Regions from separate parts of the Microbacterium sp. JZ37 genome, predicted to be linked through region 2. Evidence: predicted binding sites of a transcription regulator. Region 2 holds the regulator's gene; each other region holds the start of a gene.
The links. Region 2 encodes LexA, which represses DNA repair genes until DNA is damaged. Its sites were predicted from a motif close to TCGAACANNTGTTCGA; they were not measured.

Region 1: GC092_RS00515 (HNH endonuclease signature motif containing protein) is a predicted target of LexA. The motif match lies at 1,930-1,945, and genes of this name have one in related genera.
Region 3: GC092_RS10025 (DnaE2-dependent mutagenesis accessory factor ImuA') is a predicted target of LexA. The motif match lies at 1,953-1,968, and genes of this name have one in related genera.

The regions. Positions count from the first base shown of each region.
Region 1 is NZ_CP045253.1:111,098-114,366, reverse strand. It holds gene GC092_RS00525 (adenylosuccinate synthase) at 1-163, opposite strand, end outside; gene GC092_RS00520 (M20/M25/M40 family metallo-hydrolase) at 393-1,745, shown strand; gene GC092_RS00515 (HNH endonuclease signature motif containing protein) at 1,956-3,269, shown strand, end outside.
Region 2 is NZ_CP045253.1:2,375,231-2,378,499, reverse strand. It holds gene GC092_RS11015 (alpha/beta hydrolase family protein) at 1-398, opposite strand, end outside; gene GC092_RS11010 (methylenetetrahydrofolate reductase) at 544-1,482, shown strand; gene lexA (transcriptional repressor LexA) at 1,552-2,235, opposite strand; gene GC092_RS11000 (LysM peptidoglycan-binding domain-containing protein) at 2,487-2,840, shown strand; gene GC092_RS10995 (histidinol-phosphate transaminase) at 2,868-3,269, shown strand, end outside.
Region 3 is NZ_CP045253.1:2,163,833-2,167,101, reverse strand. It holds gene GC092_RS10030 (DNA polymerase Y family protein) at 1-1,154, opposite strand, end outside; gene GC092_RS10025 (DnaE2-dependent mutagenesis accessory factor ImuA') at 1,151-1,942, opposite strand; gene GC092_RS10020 (hypothetical protein) at 2,073-3,221, opposite strand.

The DNA.
Region 1 (3,269 bases), 1.2 Mb from region 2:
GGAGGTGCAGGGCGTACTTCTCGTCGCCGATGACGACGGTGTGCCCGGCGTTGTTGCCGCCGTTGAACTTGACGACCCAGTCGGTCCGCTCGCCGAGCAGATCGGTCGCCTTGCCCTTGCCCTCGTCGCCCCACTGGACGCCCACGATCACGATGCCCGGCATGGAATACCCCCTGATGGGTCGTTGTGCCCGGATGCCCGGAACGGCTCCCGGCGGAGGCGTGCGTGTGCCGCGGCGCTCTCCCTGGCCATCCTATCGGGGGCGGTCCGCGGCGCCCGCTGAGCTGCCACGGGGCGTCATCGGCCTCGGGATTGCCAGCGTTCTCCGATACCGTCGAGGGGATGCGCATGTGGAACCTCCCTCTCCAGCCGGCGCGGATGGCGGCGGCGCGATGAGCGCGCGCCTCGGGCTGCAGACGGCTCAGCTTCTGCAGGAGATGATCCGCAACGCGGCGGTGAACGACGGCCGTCCGGACTCCGGCCACGAGATCCGCCAGGTGCGCACCCTGCAGAGCTTCTTCGAGGGGTCCGGGCTCGACGGCGTCGTCGTCGAGCCGCACCCGGGCCGCGGCAGCCTCATCATCCGCATCCCGGGCACCGACCCGCACGCGCCCTCCCTCGCCCTTCTCGGGCACACCGACGTCGTGCCCGTCGAGGAGGCCGGATGGGAGCGCGATCCGTTCGGCGGCGAGATCGTCGACGGCGTGCTGTGGGGCCGCGGCGCGATCGACATGCTCAACCTCACGGCGGCCTACGCCGTCGTGACGCGGGAGATCGCACGGCAGCGGTTCCGCCCGCGCGGCGACCTCGTCTTCGCCGCCGTCGCCGATGAGGAGAACGGCGGCCACTACGGCGCCGGCTGGCTCACCGAGCACCGGCTCGACCTCATCGACGCCGACTACGTGCTGACCGAGTCGGGCGGCGCCCCGGCCGGCGGCAAGCCCGCGATCGGCATCATGATCGGCGAGAAGGGCCAGGCGCCGCGCACGCTGCGCGTCACGGGCGTCCCGGGCCACGGATCAGCCCCGTGGGGGTCGCGCAACGCCGCCGTCATCGCGGCCGAGGCCGTCGCGCGCATCGCGCGGTTCCGCACGCCGACCGTGATCACGCCGCAGTGGCACGCGTACGCCGACGCGCTCGAGCTCGACGCGGAGACGACCGCGAAGCTGCAGGATCCCGAGCGCCTCTACGAGGGCCTGCCCGCGACCGGCCTGCTGCAGGGGTTCGCGCACGCGTCGACGCACACGACCATCTCGCCGAACGTCGTGCACGCGGGCGACAAGCTCAACGTGATCCCCGGCGAGGCGACCGTGCGTCTCGACATCCGCGTCCTCCCCGATGTCGACGCGGCGGATATCGACGGCTATCTGCGCGAGGCGCTCGGCGACCTGCTCGAGAACGTGCGCATCGAGGGCGACGAGTTCGTGCAGTCGACCGTCTCGCCCACCGACACTCCTCTCTTCGACGTGCTGCGCGGGGCGGTCCGGCGCGCGCGCCCCGACGCCGACCTGCTGCCGATGCTCGCCGCGGGCGGCACGGATGGGCGCTTCTACCGCCTGCGCGGCGTGCCGGCCTACGGCTTCGGCGTGCTCAGCGACCGCTGGGACTACGGCAAGTTCCGCACCCTCTTCCACGGGCACAACGAGCGCATCGACCTCGAGTCGCTCGACCTCACGGTGGACGCGATCGACCACGTCGTGCGCGAGTTCCTCGGGCGGGATCACGGCGTGCGCGTGAAGCGCTGAGCGCACCCGCATCTCCCCTGCGCACGCGGCTGCGTGCCGAGGTGCGCTGTCGTTTGGTGTGCAGGCGTCTGGTGTGCCTGTCGTCTGGTGTGCTGTCGTCTGGTGTGCTGGGTGGATGTCGGTGGTGTGTGCTAGCGCTCGTCGCAGAAACATCCCGATCAGGGGAAGAAAAGTGTTGCGTTCGTCGTATCGATGTTCTATGCTGAATGCATGGCGAAGGAGCCAGGATTCGAACCTCTCTTCCCGGGCGTGGCGGTCCGGGACGCGCTGACGCGACTGGAAGGCCTGGCCGAGAGCGTGCGCGGGGTGACGGACGCGGACCTGATCGCGCTCGCGGGGGAGGTCGAGCACCTCGGGCGCACGCTCGATGCGCTGCGCACCCGGGTCGCGGGAGAGATCGATGCCCGCTCCCGCCGCGGTGACGACGACCCGCTCGCGGGCCGGTACGGGTGCCGCACCGGGCTCGAGCTGCTCGAACGGCTCACCGGGGCGTCGAACCGGGAGCTGCGCGGGCGGGTGCGGCTGGATGAAGCCACCCGCACCCGCACCACCCTGACCGGGCAGGACCTCGATCCCCGGTGCGTGCACGTGGCCGCCGGGCTCGCGTCCGGGCTGCTCGGCGCGGAAGCGGCCGCGGGGATCGTGAAGGCCGTCGACACCGCCCGCCGCGGCGGCGGGCACCCCGACCGGGTCGAGCTCATGGAACGCCACCTCGTCGCCCTCGCCACCGGCACCATCACCCCCGACACCGACCCCGACCCGGACACCGACACCGACACGGACACCGGCCCCGACACGGACACGGGTATGGAGGCGGGCGTCGGCGACGCGGACGCGATGGCGGGGCGGGATCCGCTGGAGGAGCTCGCGCCGGTCCCGCCGCTGTCGGTGAACGTGCACGCGCAGGCGTGGATCGACGTGCTCACCGCCGACGGCACCGAACCCGACCCCGACCGGCCCGAACGCGAACGCACCCTCACCCTCACACCCCTGCCCAGCGGAGCCTTCCGCGTCAACGGCACCCTCGTCCCCGAAGCCGGCGCCCTCCTGCAGAACCTCCTCTCCGCCCACACCAACCCCGCCCGCAACGTCACCTTCACCGAAACCCGCGACACGGGCTCAGGCGAAGTCGATCCGAGCGACGACCCGGGCGCGGATGGCGCGGAGTTCGGTCCGGTCATGCCGGACACCCGCTCGCCCGGGCAGAAACGCCACGACGCGTTCTTCGCGATGATCCAGGCCGCCTCACGCGCCGCAGAGACCCCCGCCCTCGGCGGCGCCGCCCCCACCGTCATGATCCACATCACCGCCGACGACCTCACCACCACAGACACCGACACCGGCGCCGGCCGGCGCGGCATCGCGCACCTCGACGGCGTCGACGCGCCCGTCCCCGCCACCGTGGCCCGCCGGATCGGATGCACCGGCGACATCCTCCGCGCCCTCTTCACCCCCGAAGGGCGCATCCTCGAACTGCGCAGCATCCAACGCTGCTTCACCCCCACCCAACGCAAAGCGATCGTC
Region 2 (3,269 bases):
TCGCGGACCGCCCACAGCCGGCCCTCCGCGAGGACGAGGTCGCCGAACGCCATGCCGGTGCCCGCGGGCGTGAGCGGGATGGGCTCCGCATCGGTCGTGCGCAGGTACACGCGCTGATCCGACTGCTCGACGAAGAGGAGCGCGCCGTCGTCGGCCGCGGTCCACGCGCCGCCTCCGTACTCGTGGACGCGCGACCGCGCGCTCCACGGCGCGGGAAGAACGCTCGCGCCGTCGCTCGCCCGCAGCACCGCTGTGCGCCCCCGCTCGGCCGCGACTCCCTCGGCCCACCACACGTCGCCCCCGACGAACCGCGCGTCGCCGAGGCGCGGGGAGTTCCCCGCGATGTCGGACGCCGCGATGGGCGACGGCCACGAGCCGAACGGGAGCGTCTGCGTCATGTCCTCCACGGTAACCGGCGACGTTCCGACACGGAGCGTCACAGATGCTCCCGCGCCCGCGCGCGGGCGACTACGGTCGGGAGAGGAGAGGCCGGATGCGGCGGCAGGGGATCGCCGCGGCGACCGGAGAGCACGGAGGAGGGACATGGCGACGTCGGCCACGCCGTTCTCGTTCGAGCTGTACCCGCCGCGCACGCCCGCGCGCACCGCGGCTCTCGAGGAGACCATCCGCCGCCTGGCCGCAGCAGGCCCGGACTTCCTCTCCGTCACGTACGGCGCGGGCGGCTCCACGGGCGGTGCGTCGCTACGCGTGCTGCGGTGGATCCGCGAGAACACGGACGTCGAGCCGCTCGCTCACCTCACGTGCGTCGGCAACGACTACGCGACGGCGAGCGCCCTCATCCGCGAGTTCCTCGACGCGGGCATCCTCAGCTTCCTCGCCATCCGCGGCGACCCGCCCGCCGGGAAGGATGAGGACGACGCGTTCCTGGGCGACCTGCGGACCTCGGCCGAGCTGGTCCAGCTCATCCACCGCGTGCAGGCCGAGCGCGCTCCCTACGGCGAGACGACGATCCCGGGCGTTCCCGAGGCGGTGCGGGTGGACCGCGCCCCGCGTGCGCGCACGCTCGTCGCGGCCTTCCCCAACGGGCATCCGCGCTCGCGCCATCCGCTCGAGCACCTCGATGCGCTCCTCGCGAAGCAGGCGGCCGGCGCCGAGGCGGCGATCACCCAGCTCTTCTTCCATGCCGACGACTACCTGCGCTTCGTCGATCGCGCCCGGGCCGCGGGCGTGACCATCCCGATCCTCCCCGGCATCATGCCCGTGACCTCTCCCGCCAAGCTCGCGCGCATGCTCGAGCTCACGGGCGAGCCCCTGCCGTCGGAGCTGTCGATCGCGCTCGAGGTCGAGCCGACCCCCGAGGGCCGCAGGGAGATCGGCATCGCCTACGCGGCGGACCTCGCGCGCGAGGTGCTCGCCGGCGGGGCCCCGGGCATCCACCTCTACGCCTTCAACGAGCACGAGACCGTGCTCGCGGTGCTGCGCGAAGCCGGGGTCGCGCTGCGCGAGACCGCGGCTTCCTGACCGCCGGTTCGCTCCCGGCACACGAGGAGGGCGGGAGCCGACCGGCTCCCGCCCTCCTCGTCTGCGCCGTCAGACCGCGCGCAGGATGGCGACGACCTTGCCGAGGACCACAGCGTCGTCGGCGAGGATCGGCTCGAACGCCGAGTTGCGCGGGAGGAGCCAGGTGTGGCCGTCGCGCTGACGGAACGTCTTGACGGTCGCCTCGCCGTCGACCATGGCCGCGACGATGTCTCCGTTCTCCGCCGTGCCCTGCGACCGGATGACGACCCAGTCGCCGTCGCAGATCGCCGCGTCGATCATCGACTCGCCGCTGACCTTGAGCATGAACAGCTCGCCCTTGCCGACGAGCTGTCGGGGGAGGGGGAAGATCTCCTCGACCTGCTGCTCGGCCGTGATCGGGACGCCGGCGGCGATGCGGCCGACCAGCGGCACGAGAGCGGCGTCGCCGACCGCGGGGCCCGAGTCGGCCGGGTTCTCGGCCGCCGAGCCCGGGAGATCGATGAGCACCTCCATCGCGCGGGTCTTCCCGGGGTCGCGACGCAGGTAGCCGCTCAGCTCGAGCTGCCCGAGCTGATGCGTCACGCTCGAGAGCGACTTCAGTCCGACCGCGTCGCCGATCTCGCGCATGCTCGGCGGGTAGCCGTTGTGCTGGATGGAGCGCTGGATGACCTCGAGGATGGCCAGCTGCTTGTCGCTCAGGTTCTTGCGCCGCCGCGTGCGCGGCTTCTCCTCGCGCGTGCCCGCATCCGTCATGTCGTGCTCCTTCGCTGCCCCGCTCGAATGTCGGAGGTGCGTGATGTGGTGGTCCCGTCAGGACGACGCTAGCGGATCTCGACGGGATTCCGGGAGATTTGTTCGAGCGTGTCTCGCAGAAGTCGCGAAACCCGTTCGAAGAGAGTTCTTGACACCGCGACCACATCGAAGATAGGTTCGGAACATCACTTCGGGTCCGTCTCTCCCGGCCGAGCAGACGGACTCGAAGTGATCTACAGGAAGGAACCGCCATGCGCACGACCAGCTCCGCTCCGGCACGCTCGACCCGCCTCCGACTCACGGTGCGCGGCCGCCGGGTCCTCGCCGCGCTCGCCGCGGCTCCGCTCGTCGCGGCGATCGGATTCGGGGTGCTCAGCGGCGGCGCGGCCCTCGCCTCGCGCGAGGACAGTGCGCCTGCCGGCACCTTCGACACCGTCACGGTCATGGCGGGCGACACCCTGTGGGACATCGCGCAGGCGGTCGCCCCCGAGGCGGACCCGCGCGACGTCGTCGACGAGATCCTGCACCTCAACCAGCTCCCGGGGAGCGACATCGCCGCGGGGCAGGAGATCGCCATCCCCGCCGCCTACTCGACGGGCGAGTGAGTCCGTCGCGCGCTCTAGCATGGACGGGTGACCGTCTCTCTCGATGACCTCCCCCTGCGCGACGACCTCCGCGGACAGCAGCCCTACGGCGCTCCGCAGGCGCCGCTGCCCGTCGCGCTGAACGTCAACGAGAACACGCACCCGATCCCCGACGAGGTCGCCGACGACATCGCGGACTCGGTGGCCCTCGCGCTGCGGGATGTGAACCGCTACCCGGATCGCGAGTTCACGGCGCTCCGCGAGGGGTTCGCGGAGTACCTCGGGCACGGGCTCGAGCCCGAGCAGATCTGGGCCGCGAACGGCTCGAACGAAGTGCTGCAGCACCTCCTCCAGGCGTTCGCCGGACCGGGGCGGACGGCGTTCGGCTTCGCCCCCACCTACTCGATGTACACGCTGCTGACGCGCGGCGTCGGCGCGACGTTCGTCTCG
Region 3 (3,269 bases), 210 kb from region 2:
TCGGGGCCCTGGCCGATGAGCGCCGGCTGGTGATGCACGCTGTCGTCGACGGCCTCGGGCTCGATGCGGACGTGCGCGATGCCGCCGACGAGGTCGCCGCCGCCGTCGTCGGCGGCAGCCTGCAGCTGCCAGCGCACGCGGTCGACGAGGGCCGCGGGGTCGAACCGCGTGGGATGCAGCCACACGCGCTCGCTGCGCGTGCCGCGGTCGTCGGTGAGGATGATCCGGGCCTCGGTGCAGACGAGCCCGGCTTCGCCGAGGGCGGTGCAGACGTCGTCGCACGTCTGGCGCACGGCGAAGGCGATCTGATCGGCGAGCTCGAGCGGCGGCTCGAGATCGAGCTCGCGCGCGAGCTCGGGCGGCGGCGTGCGCGGCTCGACGGGACGGGAGTCCGCGCCGCGTGCGAGATCGTGCAGCCGCACGCCGTGCTCGCCGAGTCGTGCGCGGACCTGCTCGCCGTCGAGCGCGGCGAAATCGCCGAGGGTCTGCACGCCGAGCTTCGCGAGCAGCCCCACGAGAGCGTCGTCTTCGATGGCTGCGATGGAGAGGGGCGCGAGGAAGTCGGCGGATGCTCCAGGCGGCACGCAGCGGACGGGGGCGTCCGCGCGCGTCAGGCGGGCGGCGCGCTCGGCGGTGAAGACGCCGTCGGCGACGCCGGCGCGGGCTCCTGGGAGCCCCATCGCCGTGAGCGCCTCGATGAGGGCGAGGGCGGCGGGCTCCTCCCCGCCGTAGAAGCGGGCGGGGCCCCGAGCCCGCACTGCGGCGAGGCCCGGCCGCAAGGGCTGCACACCGGGGGTGAGCTCGTCGAGGCGCGTGAGCACGGGCAGGAACGCGCGCTCGTCGCGCCCTGGATCGGCCGGGGCGAGCTGCAGGGAGGGGCAGGCCGCCTGCGCGTCGCGGCGGCGCTGTCCGCGGCGCACCCCCTCGGCGCGCGCCGCCGCCGAGCAGGCGACCACGCGGTTGGCATGCAGGATCGCGACCGGCGGAGCGGCGGCGACCGTCGCAGCGGCGGTCGCCGGCGCGGCGGTCGCGGGAGTGCTCGCCTGGCGTGCCCGCGGGTCGCGTGCGGCCCGGCGTGCCGCGTCGCGCGACACGGTCCGCAGGTGCGCGGTGACCGGCCAGTCCGGCAGCCACACGACGATGGCCCTGGTCATCCGACAGCCGCCAATCCGCGTCGCGCCGCGCGCGTCTTCTGCTCGGCGCGGGCGAGCACCGCGCGAGCGCGCTCGGCGCGTTCGGCCGCCGCCGCGTCGATCCGCTCCTCCGCTGCCGGGACGGGCACCACCGCGGGCACGAGAGCCGGACGGGACACCGCGACAGGGGCGCCCTGCGGCCCGGGCAGCTGCACGCGCACGCGCTTCGGGACGGGGGAGCGCCGCCCCGACGACGACACCGTGACGGTGCGCGCCGTGAGCAGACCGTGGCCCTCGCCGAGGCCGGACCACACGGGATCTTCGAGGTGCAGCGTCGCCTCGGCCTGCGGCCAGGGCCCCGTCACGAGCAGCACGCCGCCTCGGTCGCGCAGTCGCGCGGTCAGGCGCGCGACCTCGGCATCGCGCGGGCTCCCGGCGGGGCGCACCGCGACCACGGGGAAGACCTCGGCGATCGCGGACACCGCGGCGAGCCAGCGGTCGCCGGGCTCGGGGACGAGCGCGAAGCGCGACAGGTCGACGCCCGCGGCCTCGGCCGCCTCCGCCGAGAGCTCGGGCATCCCCACGACCGCGCACCAGGAGCCCGCTCGCGAGGGCTCGGCGAGCAGGGCCAGCAGCAGACTCGCCGCGGGATCGAGCGTGTAGACGGCGCCGGGGCGCAGGCCTCCCTCGGGGAACAGGGGCGCGAGCGCGTCGTGCACGGGCAGCGCCGTGACGCGGGCGCTCGCCCGCTGCATCCTGCTGATCTCGGTCTGCAGCCGCAGCACCTCGACCGGAAGCGCCATCCCCATCCCACCATTCTAGAAAGTATGTTCTAGCTCCGCCAGAGGAGTTGTTCGAACACTATTTCCAGCCTCCGACATCGCGGTCGAGAGGACGGTGAGAGGGGAGAAGGGGTGCTGGTCGCCTCGGAGATCCGCCTCAGCGGGCGCCGAGGAACGCGCCGTCCGCTGACCCGATGAACGCGTAGTCCGCGTAGCCGTCGCCGAAGGAGATCGAGATGCCGACCGGGGCGCCCTCCTCGTAGCCGCGCTCGACGAACATGTACGGCCCGTCGACGAGCTCGTCGCGCGTCAGGCCGGCCTCGTCGAGCGCCTGCGCGAGCAGCTCGGGGAACGCCGCCCACGCGATGTCGTCGAAGCGGAAGCGCTCCGCATCGGGGTTCTCCGGCTGGATCGACGCCGGCCCCTGGTTCTCGACGGTGCCGCCCCGGTAGAAGAAGGTGTCGAACCGGTCGGAGCCCGGTGCGGTCGCCATGTCGGCGGACACGTACTCCTCGTACACGAGCACCTGCACCGTCTCATCCGTTCCCGCGGCCTCCTCGATCGCGGCGAGGGCGCGCTGCACGCGCCCCTCCGCGAACATCGACGCGTGGTCCTCGCCGGTGATGATCGTGAGCGTCTCGGCCCGAACGTCGTCGGCCACCGGCACGAGCACGGCTGCCGCACCGACCAGGGCGAGCACCACGTAGGCGGCGATCCGCCATCCGCGGCCCTTCGGGCCCGTGCCGATGATCGGATCTCCCTTGCGCCTGCGCGGCGCGCGCTCCGCGCCCAGCACGACCGGGCCATCCTGCCACTCGGCCACGTGCTCGCGTGCGGGCAGGCGCGACAGTCGCGCGGCATCCGGCACCTCGTCCTCGATGATCGCGACCTCGGGCGCATCCGCCTCGAGGCGCGCGACGGTCACGGATGCCCCGGGCTGGTACTGCGGGATCCGCACGATGTCGACGAGTTGGCGGATGGTCGTGCGGTAGGCGGGGCGGTCGGCCGGCGCGACCGACACGTCGATCTCGCACACCGGCTGGTCGTTGATCGTCGTGCCGGTGCGGCGGAGCGCGTCGATGCGGGCGGGGGCGAAGCGCCCCGCGGCCCTGGCGGCTTCGATCTTCTTCGGATGGAGCCCCGCGAGGGAGCCCATCGACCGCGCGACGAGCACGAGGGGGAAGAGGGTCGACAGGACGATGATCGCGGTGATCCAGATCCACGTGAAGCGGTCGCCGACGAAGATCGAGAAGAGGAGCGCGGCGACCCCGGCTCCGAAGACGAAGGACATGAGGAGCCTGATCACGCTTCCACGCTATCGACATCTGCCGACGGGTGGATGACCGGGGTCCCG